3 regions of the Streptomyces sp. NPDC002176 genome follow, and region 2 is predicted to be linked to each of the others. Evidence: riboswitches for the same ligand, from Rfam matches in the RefSeq annotation. Region 2 holds a riboswitch; each other region holds the start of a gene.
What was found. A riboswitch is a leader RNA that binds a small molecule or an ion and turns the genes downstream of it on or off. The one in region 2 is predicted to bind cyclic di-AMP.
Positions count from the first base shown of each region.

Region 1: another riboswitch for cyclic di-AMP. It lies ahead of ACI2LY_RS07775 (M23 family metallopeptidase); the one in region 2 lies ahead of ACI2LY_RS22195 (C40 family peptidase).
Region 3: another riboswitch for cyclic di-AMP. It lies ahead of ACI2LY_RS13220 (transglycosylase SLT domain-containing protein); the one in region 2 lies ahead of ACI2LY_RS22195 (C40 family peptidase).

Region 1 is NZ_JBJDQW010000001.1:1,727,110-1,730,374, forward strand. It holds gene ACI2LY_RS07770 (GntR family transcriptional regulator) at 75-746, opposite strand; gene ACI2LY_RS07775 (M23 family metallopeptidase) at 931-1,674, opposite strand; cyclic di-AMP (ydaO/yuaA leader) riboswitch at 1,687-1,840, opposite strand; gene ACI2LY_RS07780 (M16 family metallopeptidase) at 2,073-3,265, opposite strand, start outside.
Region 2 is NZ_JBJDQW010000004.1:659,506-662,770, reverse strand. It holds gene ACI2LY_RS22205 (8-amino-7-oxononanoate synthase) at 1-506, shown strand, start outside; gene ACI2LY_RS22200 (ATP-binding protein) at 729-1,199, shown strand; gene ACI2LY_RS22195 (C40 family peptidase) at 1,279-1,752, opposite strand; cyclic di-AMP (ydaO/yuaA leader) riboswitch at 1,756-1,969, opposite strand; gene ACI2LY_RS22190 (hypothetical protein) at 2,311-2,619, opposite strand; gene ACI2LY_RS22185 (ATP-dependent Clp protease proteolytic subunit) at 2,627-3,253, opposite strand.
Region 3 is NZ_JBJDQW010000002.1:1,065,549-1,068,813, reverse strand. It holds gene ACI2LY_RS13225 (HAD family hydrolase) at 1-583, shown strand, start outside; gene ACI2LY_RS13220 (transglycosylase SLT domain-containing protein) at 649-1,131, opposite strand; cyclic di-AMP (ydaO/yuaA leader) riboswitch at 1,135-1,370, opposite strand; gene ACI2LY_RS13215 (polyprenyl synthetase family protein) at 1,919-2,929, shown strand; gene ACI2LY_RS13210 (outer membrane lipoprotein carrier protein LolA) at 3,153-3,265, shown strand, end outside.

The DNA.
Region 1 (3,265 bases), on a different contig from region 2:
ATGGCGGCACGTCGGAAAAAGGGCAGCGCAATTGCCCGGCACGCGAATATCCCTCTTTGTATACAGCGCCCGTGTTAATTCCGGAGTCCCGCTGTGTTTACAGCATGTTGCGGGTGCCGGGTGGGGGTGCGCGGTCGGTGGGCGAGGGTCGCGCGCTCGGTGTGGAGCGCGGTGACCGCCCGCGCGCGTTCGGCGTCGCCGCGTGCCACCGCGTCGACGATCGCGCCGTGTTCCGCCCAGGTCTCCGGGGGGCTGGCCGGGCCGTCCACGGTGTACATCCAGGCGATCTTGTGGCGGAGCTGGGTGAGCGCCGAGGTCAGCGCGTGGCTGCCGCACGCCTGGGCGAGCGTCTCGTGGAACCAGCCGTCCAGCGCGCGCAGGTCGTCGCTGTTGCCGAGCCGCGCCCGCTCCTGACCCAGTCTGACCAGGCCGCGCAGCACCTTCAGATGGGCCTCGGTGCGCCGCTGGGCGGCCCGCGCGGCACCGAGCGGCTCCAGCAGCAGACGCATCTCCAGCAGGTCGGCGGCCTCCTGCTCGGTGGGCTCGGCCACGCAGGCGCCCGCGTGCCGCCGGGTCACGACGAAGCCCTCGGCCTCCAGGGTGCGCAGCGCCTCGCGGACGGGGACGCGGGAGACGCCATAGCGGCGGGCGAGGACCTCCTCGGTCAGCCGGGCGCCGCGCTCGTGGACCCCGGCGACGATGTCGTCCCGGATCGCCGTGCACACCGAGTGCGCCGGAATACGCATGACCCACCTCCGCCTTAATGCCCGTGAAACGCCGACGACCGCGCTTGTTCCGTGACTCTATGGCAATGCGCGGAGATTTCCGATGGCGGACCGGAATCCATGGCTATTTTTTGGACAGCACCCGGAGGAAAGCGGGCAGCGAAAAGCCCCGGCCGGGTGGGCCGGGGCTTTTCGCAGGAGAGGGTCAGACGTTCACGCCGTGCTTGCGGAGGTAGGCGACGGGGTCGATGTCGGACCCGTAGTCGGGGCCGGTGCGCGCCTCGAAGTGCAGATGCGGGCCGGTGACGTTGCCGGTGGCGCCGGACAGGGCGATCTGCTGGCCGGGGACGACCCGCTGGCCCACGCTGACGCCGATGGACGACAGATGGCCGTACTGGGTGTACATGCCGTCGGCCATCTTGATCACGATCTCGTTGCCGTACGCGCCGCCCCAGCCGGTGGAGACCACGGTCCCGGCACCGGCCGCGTGGACCGTGGTGCCGCTGGCGGCGTGGAAGTCGATGCCGGTGTGCGAACCGGACGACCACAGGGAGCTGGAGGACTGGTAGGCGGTGGAGACGTAGGAGCCGGTGATCGGCATGACGAAGGAGTTGAGAAGCTTGCGCGCGGCGTCGCGGGCGGCGCGCTCCTTGGCCTCGCGGGCCCGCTCGGCGGCGGCCCGCTCGGCGGCCTCCTCGGCGGCCTTGCGCTCGGCGGCCGCCTTCTGCGCGGTGGCCTGCGCGGCGATCTCGTCGGCGAGGGTGTCGCTGACGGCGATGACGGGGGTGAGGCCGGTGTTCTCGACGGAGTTGTCCGCGGCGAGTGCCGGGGAGGCCGCGAGGGTGCCGACGACACCGGTGGTGAGGGCCGCCACACCGGCCGCGGTCGCGGTGGTGCGCTTGACCCGACCGGGCTTGCGGTGCTTCCCGGAGGCGCACATGAACGCCATGAGCAGGCTGTTCCTTTCCTTCCCTCTCGCCTACCGGGTTAGCTGACGGGTTCGGAGCAGGAAGGTCTCCTACGGCCGCCCTCGCATGCGCGCGGGCGCCCGATTCACCCCAGGGACTGCGGTGGGTCCCCGGCTCCCCCTACGGGGGACTCGGCGATGACTGTCCGGTGCCGCGGGCGCGGCGCACTGCCTGACGAACAGCCCGGAAGAAGCTAAAGGGGACGGGAGCGGATCTTCAAACGGGTCCGGACTTTTGTAGCGCATCCCACACGCCAGAGGGGTAACCTCCGCCTCAATCCGGACATTTGGTGACCGCTGTTCGAGCACACTCCCGAACACACGTGTGGACCCTGACGACTCATGTGCCATCAGGGCCCACACGCGCAAGCTCGCGTCGGCTACTCGGCCGAGACCACCTTGACCTCGCCGATGCCCAGCGCCTCGACGGGCTCCTTGATCTGGGCGGCGTCGCCCACCAGGACCGTGACCAGCCGGTCGGCCGGGAAGGCGTTCACCACGGCGGCCGTGGCCTCCACAGTGCCGGTGGCGGCGAGCGTGCGGTACAGCTCCGCCTGGAAGTCGTCCGGCAGATGCTGCTCGACCTGGTCCGCGAGGGTGCCCGCGACGGCGGCGGCCGTCTCGTACTTCAGCGGGGCCACGCCGACGAGGTTCTGCACGGCCACGTCCCGCTCGGCGTCGGTCAGCCCCTCGGCGGCCAGCGTGTGCAGCACCGTCCACAGGTCCGCGAGCGCGGGGCCGGTGTTCGGGGTGTCCACGGAACCGCTGATGGCGAGCATCGAGGCGCCGGTGCCGTCCGGGGCGGAGCGCAGCACCTGGCCGAAGGAGCGCACGCCGTAGGTGTAGCCCTTCTCCTCGCGCAGGACGCGGTCCAGGCGGGAGGTGAGGGTGCCGCCGAGGCAGTAGGTGCCGAGCACCTGGGCGGGCCACACGCGGTCGTGCCGGTCGGAGCCGATCCGGCCGATGAGCAGCTGGGTCTGCACGGCGCCGGGCCGGTCCACGATGACCACACGGCCGGTGTCGTCGGCGGTCACCGGCGGCACCGGGCGGGCCTGGCCGGGCGTACCGGTCCAGGCGCCGAGGGTCTCGGCGAGCAGCGCGTCGAGGTCGATGCCGTCGAGGTCGCCGACGACGACCGCGGTGGCGGTGGCGGGGCGCACATGGCGGTCGTAGAAGGCGCGGACGGCGCCCGCGTCGATCTTCTCGACGGTCTCCTCGGTGCCCTGGCGCGGCCGGGACATGCGCGCGGAGGACGGGAACAGCTCCTTGGACAGCTCCTTCGCGGCACGGCGGGCCGGGCTGGCCAGCTCGTGCGGGATCTCGTCCAGGCGGTTGCGGACCAGGCGCTCGATCTCGCTCTCCGCGAAGGCGGGGGCACGCAGGGCGTCCGCGAGCAGGGTGAGGCCCTTCTCCAGGCGGGAGGCGGGCACCTCCAGGCTGAGCCGGACGCCGGGGTGGTCGGCGTGTGCGTCCAGCGTGGCGCCCGCGCGCTCCAGTTCGGCGGCGAACTCCTCGGCGGAGTCCTTGTCGGTGCCCTCGGAGAAGGCGCGCGCCATCAGGGTGGCGACGCCGT
Region 2 (3,265 bases):
CGCACGCGGCCGGGCTCGCGGGCGCGGCCGACGTGGTGGTCACCGCGACGCTGTCCAAGTCGCTGGGCAGCCAGGGCGGGGTGGTGCTGGGCCCGGCGCGGGTGATCGGCCATCTGGTCAACACCGCGCGGACGTTCATCTTCGACACCGGACTCGCCCCGGCCGCCGCGGGGGCGGCGCTCGCCGCGCTGCGGCTGCTCCGGCGCGAACCGGAGCGCCCGGCGCGCGTCCGGGAGGTCGCCGCCGAACTGCACGCCCGGCTGACCGCCGAGGGTCTGTCGGCGGTCCGCCCGGACGCGGCCGTGGTCTCCGTACGGGCGCCGTCCGCCGACGCCGCGGTGCGCTGGGCCGCCGACTGCCGTGCCGAGGGTCTGTCGGTGGGATGTTTCCGCCCGCCGTCGGTCCCGGACGGCGTCTCCCGGCTGCGGCTGACCGCCCGCGCGGACCTGTCCGGGGCGGAGATCGAACGGGCCGTTCGGGTCATCACCGCCGTTCGGCCCAGCTGAGGTCGGGAAAAACCCCGTCAAATACGGGCGCACGTCGCAGAGTTCACCCCGTTGAGCGACAGATGTCCGCGTATCTGGGGGGTTGGTTCCCCGGACCGGCCCCGTGATGGCAGGGTGACCTGCACGCACCAGAGCGGGACCGTGTCCGAAGCCTCCGCCCCGCGTCGCCGCGCGGCGTGTGGGAGGTCGGCGGGCCGCCCGTGGGAAAGGGACGACTTCGCCATGGCAGACCATCTGGAAGCATCCGTCACTCTGCCGAGCGATCCCGCCTCGGTCTCCACGGCCCGGTCCTATGTCGTGGGCACCCTGATGGGCTGGGGGCTGCCCTCGGACGACGAGGTGGCCGACACGGTGCGCCTCATCGTCTCCGAACTCGCCACCAACGCCGTCCAGCACACCCTGGGCCAGTCGCCCACCTTCACCGTGGACATCGTGCTGGCCAGGGACGAGCTGCTGCTCATCGGGGTGACGGACAGCCACCCGCGGCTGCCCAAGAGGCTCCCGGCGGCGGTCGCCCAGGACAACGGGCGCGGCATGGCCATCATCCGGTGTCTCACCGTCGAGTGCGGCGGCAAGCTCCGGGTCCGGCCGACCCGCGAGGGCGGCAAGACCGTCTTCGTCGAGCTGCCCTGGAGCGTCCCGGACCGGCCGCTGACCGTCACGGCCCGCCCGGAGCCCTCACCGGCCCGCTGAGAGCCCCGGCGGGGCCAGGAACCGGCTCCGGGGCGCGTGTACGCCCGCGGAAGCCGTCCCCAGCCGTGTTCCGGCGCCGCTAGTTGACCCGGCCGTACCAGACGCTCTTGGTCCAGATCTTCTGGAGCCGCACCACGTCCCCGGACTTCGGCGCGTGCCAGATCTTGCCCTTACCGGCGTAGATGCCGACGTGGTAGACGCTGGAGCCCGAGTGGAAGAACACCAGGTCACCGGCCTTGCGGTGGCCCGAGGAGATGTGGTGCGTCTTGTTGTACTGCTGGGCGGCCGTCCGCGGCAGCTTCTTGCCCGCCTTCTTGAACGAGTACAGCGTCAGGCCCGAGCAGTCGAAGCGGCCCGGCCCGGTGGCTCCGTAGCGGTAGGGGGCGCCCTTCTTGGACGCGGCGACCTTCAGTGCCTTCGACGCGGTGGTCGCGGCGGAGGCGTCGGTGGCCAGTCCCGGCACCATGATCGAGCCGCCCACGGCGGCCAGGGTGAGGGCCGAGGCCGTACCGGCCCGGGCCATCAGCGACGGGACACGATTGAGCGCAGTCATGCGCAACCCTTCGTCAGCCGCCTGTGAAGGATGACCTGTCGGATTCGGGCTGGCGAAGTTGCCCGGCCGTGTCACCACGGCTTCACCCCAAGGGCTGCTCGGCACGATCGTCCGCGTCTCGCGGACATCCGTCCCGGCGACCCGTCTTGCTCGGGTCCTCCACTCCTGCCGATGCACTTCTGTCGACCGGTCATCCGGGTGGCGGCAGGACTCGGCGTCCGCCCGGATGCGCCCCGCCGTTGTGGCGGGGTCTTGTCGTCAGACAGGGATCTTGGCCCACTCCTGTCCGAAAATCCCAATGGAACCGGGGGTTTGTGGTGTTACTCACCACTCACCCGTTCGGGTGGACAGGGGTATGTCCGAGCCGCCGTCAATTCCCCTGCATGGCCCCGGACCTGGGATTCGATCGCCGCGCGTCGGCCCGCCGGGCGCGCCGCGCGCAACTCGGCGGGTCCGGAAACGGGCGCGGAGATACACCGGTCGGCGGTAGCACGTTCGGCCCGTTTCGGCGCGGCGGACGACACGCCGTGCCCCGTCCGGCCGACGGCGGTGTCCGGCTCAGCCGACGTCATCGGGCGGGAGCGCGACGCGCGCGGCCCGGCGCTCCCCGTCCAGCACCCGGAGCGCGTGTGCCAGCGTGCGCCCGTACAGCTCCGCCTCGCCCCGCCCGTGCATCAGCGCGAGCGCGTCACGGAGCGCGGCCGCCGTGCGCACCAGCGCCTGCGCCGCCCTGAGGGCCCGGTACGTGTCCCCGTGCCGGGCCGGGTTGATCCGGCCCAGCAGGTCGGCCGCCTCCAGATAACGGTCGATCAGCTCGCCCTCGGCGCGGGTCAGCGCGGGCAGCGGCGGCAGCTCCTCCGGCAGCACGGCCCGCTCACCGGGCGCCGGGCAGCTGCTTGCGGTCGCGTACGACGCCGTCGACCAGGCCGTGCTCCAGGGCGCCGGTGGCGTCCAGCACCCGCTCCCGCTCCAGATCCGCGGTGACGGTGGCGGCGTCCCGGCCGGTGTGCCGCACGAGCAGCTCCTCCATCAGCTCCCGCGCCCTGACCAGCTCCGCCGCCTTGATCTCCAGGTCGCTGGGCTGCCCCTGCACCGGCTCGGTCAGCTCCGGCTGACGCAGCACCACCCGCGAGCCGGGCAGCGCGAACCGCTTGCCGGGCGTACCGGCCGCGAGCAGCACGGTGGCCACCGAGGCGACCTGGCCCAGGCAGTACGTCCCCACGTCGCAGCCGACGTAGCGCATCGTGTCGTAGACCGCCGTCATGGCGTGGAAGTCGCCGCCGGGGCAGTTCAGGTACAGCGTGATGTCCCGGTCCGGGGCGGCGTGTTCGAGCTGCATGAGCTGGGCGATCACATCCGTGGCCGCCGTGTCGTCCAGCGGCGTGCCCAGGAACACGATCCGGTGTTCGAACAGCTTGGAGTACGGGTCGAGCGTGCGGCGGACGCCTCCGTCGCGCTCGGTGAACTCGGGCAGGACATGTCGGGCGTTCGATCGGGTCATGGCACACCCCTC
Region 3 (3,265 bases), on a different contig from region 2:
CGACGCCGCGACCCACACCCTGCTGTGGTCGGTCCGGCTGGACCGGGAGCTGGCCGAGACCGCGCTCGGCAAGATCGAGGCGGAGGTGGGCCAGGTGCATGCGGCCGTCGACCAGGACGGCGTGGACGGGCTCACCCTGATCGAGCCCGGCTACCGGATGCCGCACCCGACCCTGCCCGCCGTACCGGTGGAGCGGCGCGCGGAGCTGTGGCGCGCACCGATCAGCAAGGTGCTGCTGCGCCACCCCGGCCTGTCCGACGACGAACTGGCGGCCACGGCCCGCTCGGTCGTCGGCTCGCTGGCCACGGTCACCATGTCGGGCCCCGGCACGGTCGAGCTGCAGCCGTGCGGGATCACCAAGGCGACCGGTCTCGCGCTGGCCGCCGAGCGCCTGGGCCGCGCCCGCCGGGACACGGTGGCCTTCGGCGACATGCCGAACGACATCCCGATGTTCCAGTGGGCGGCGCACGGCGTCGCCATGGCGGGCGCCCACCCGGAGCTGAAGGCGGTGGCCGACGAGGTCACCCTCTCCAACGAGGACGACGGGGTGGCCGTCGTCCTGGAGCGTCTCTTCGCCCGGTGACACGGGCGGCCCCCGCCGTACGCGCGAGGCGTGCGACGGGGGCGCGGTGCGACGGTTGTACCGGCTTAGTACGGGCCGTTGACGTTGTCGATCGAGCCGTAGCGGTGGAACGCGTAGTTGCAGGCGGCGGTGATGTTGGCGACCGGGTTGTACGGGTCGAAGGAGGTGCCGGCCACGTGGTACGTGGCGAAGGTGGGGTCGATCACCTGGAGCAGGCCCTTGGACGGGGTGCCCTTGATGGCGTTGATGTCCCAGTTGTTGATGGCCAGCGGGTTGCCCGAGGACTCGCGCATCACGTTGCGGTGGATGCCGTTGTAGGTGCCCGGGATGCCCTTCTCGGCCATGATCGCCAGGGACTGGCGGATCCAGCCGTCCAGGTTGTTCGGGTACACGGTGGAGGCGGCGGCGGGCTTGGCGGCCGGGGCGGCGGAGGCGCTGGTGGCGCCGATGAGGGGGAGCGCGAACATCGCGGCACCGGTACCGGTGACGGCGAGCGTGCGGACGATGCGCTTGGTGCGGGCACGGCGCGGCTGAGCAACAGCAGACATGTCGAAGTTCCTCTCCGTCGCCTGCGAGGTGAGCTGTCGGGTTCGGGCGGGGAGGTGCCCGGCCGCGTCGTCCCCGGTGCCCGTCGGACACCGGGGACGATTTCGGCTTCACCCCGAGCCGTCCCGGCGCGACATGGGTCGCACCGGTCCGGCGGCTTACCTGGGTCCCCCGCTCCTGCCGTACGAATGAGTTCGTGAGTGGGTGTGTCAGACGCGGCAGGATTCGGCGTTCGCCTGACAGGGCGGGAACGTATGCGACCGCACATGTCCGGAACAAGTACCGGATTCACCCGAAGTACTAGTTGACCTTGGTCTGTCCCAAATGGCCTACTTGATCCTTTGCGGTCGCCAACCCTCAACTTCCGTACCGGGCACGGTGAGAAGGGGGTGAGAGGGGGGTTCGCGGGGGTAGGCGCGGAAGAGCGGCCCGCGTGAGCCAACTCACGGAATCGCAAAATACGCAAAATCAGACATGGGGGATTATGTGCATTTGGGCCGTCTGTGGGTATTAGGGAGTGTCGGTCCCGTCGGGGCGGAACCTCTGGGGCACTCCCGTTCGTTGGACCGGCATGACCCCCGGAGTGCCGGATCGTCCGACCGACTCCCCTCATATCGACCCTTGTCCATCCATCCAGGACATGCCGGACGAAAACCGATACCTCGTGAGCTGGACCGGTGGGTGCGATCGGTGATCCAAAGAGGACCGGATACGCTGACTTGACTGATGGCAGCGACCTATCGACAAGCCGTGAAGTCGCCAGCAGACACCAGCAGACAGGAGAACCTCGTGACCGTCGTCGGGCCGTTCGGGCTGAGCGTGCGGGACCAGGCACTGGAAGCCGATGTCCAGGCCGGACTGGCGGCTGTCGAGGCGGGCCTGCTAGAGGCCACCAAGAGCGAGGTCCCCTTCATCACCGGCTCCGCCCAGCACCTGGTGCGGGCCGGGGGCAAGCGGTTCCGTCCGCTGCTCGTGCTGCTGTCCGCCCAGTTCGGCGACCGGCACGCCCCGCGCATCGTGCCCTCCGCCGTCGTCGTCGAGCTGACCCACCTGGCCACGCTCTACCACGACGACGTCATGGACGAGGCGGCCGTGCGGCGCGGCGTGGACAGCGCCAACACCCGCTGGGGCAACTCCGTCGCGGTGCTCACCGGTGACTTCCTCTTCGCCCGCGCCACGCAGATACTCGCCGATCTCGGCCCCGAGGCCGTCCGCGTCCAGGCCCTCGCCTTCGAGCGCCTCGTCACCGGCCAGATACTGGAGACCGCGGGTCCCCAGGACGGCCGCGACCCCGTCGAGCACTACCTCGACGTGCTCTCCGGCAAGACCGGCTCCCTGGTCGCCGTGTCCTGCCGGTTCGGCGCCATGATGTCCGGCGCCGACGAGAGCGTCGTCGACGTGCTCACCCAGTACGGCGAGCGCCTCGGCGTCGCCTTCCAGCTCGCCGACGACGTGCTGGACATCGCCTCCGACTCCGACGAGTCCGGCAAGACCCCCGGCACCGACCTGCGCGAGGGCGTGCCCACGCTGCCCGTGCTGCGGCTGCGCGAGCGCGCCGCCCGGCTCGGCGAGCCCGCCGACCTCGCGCTGTGCGAGCTGCTGGACTCCGACCTCACCGACGACGCCCGGCTCGCCCAGGCGCTCACCGCGCTGCGCGCCCACCCCGCGCTGGACCAGGCCCGCCGCGACGCGGTGCGGTACGCGGAGGAGGCCCGCGCCGCGCTCGCCCCGCTGAAGGACTGCACGGCGAAGACGGCGCTGATCGAGCTGTGCGACGCCGTGGTGCACCGGGCCGGCTAGGACGTGCCGCTGCCCGACCCCTACGGGTCGGCGCGGGCGTCCGGTGCGTACGTCATACCGCAGGCGTACGCCGAGTTGGCTCCGTGGGCTGACGTTTGAGGACTGCCGAATTGGTCTGATGGGAACCAGGGAAACCACCACTCCTCACCGATCCGGGTGAGAATGGCGGCTCAGGTGGAACCCATAGAGCGCAGCCGCCGCCGACGACGGAGGTAAGGCAGACATGGCACCGTACGAATCCGACCACGCGACCGGCACCGGCCCCGACGAGGACCCGCGTACCGGCCGCCGCAAGGCCGCCCGGTACGTCGTGCCCGTCGCGGTGGTGGGTGTCGC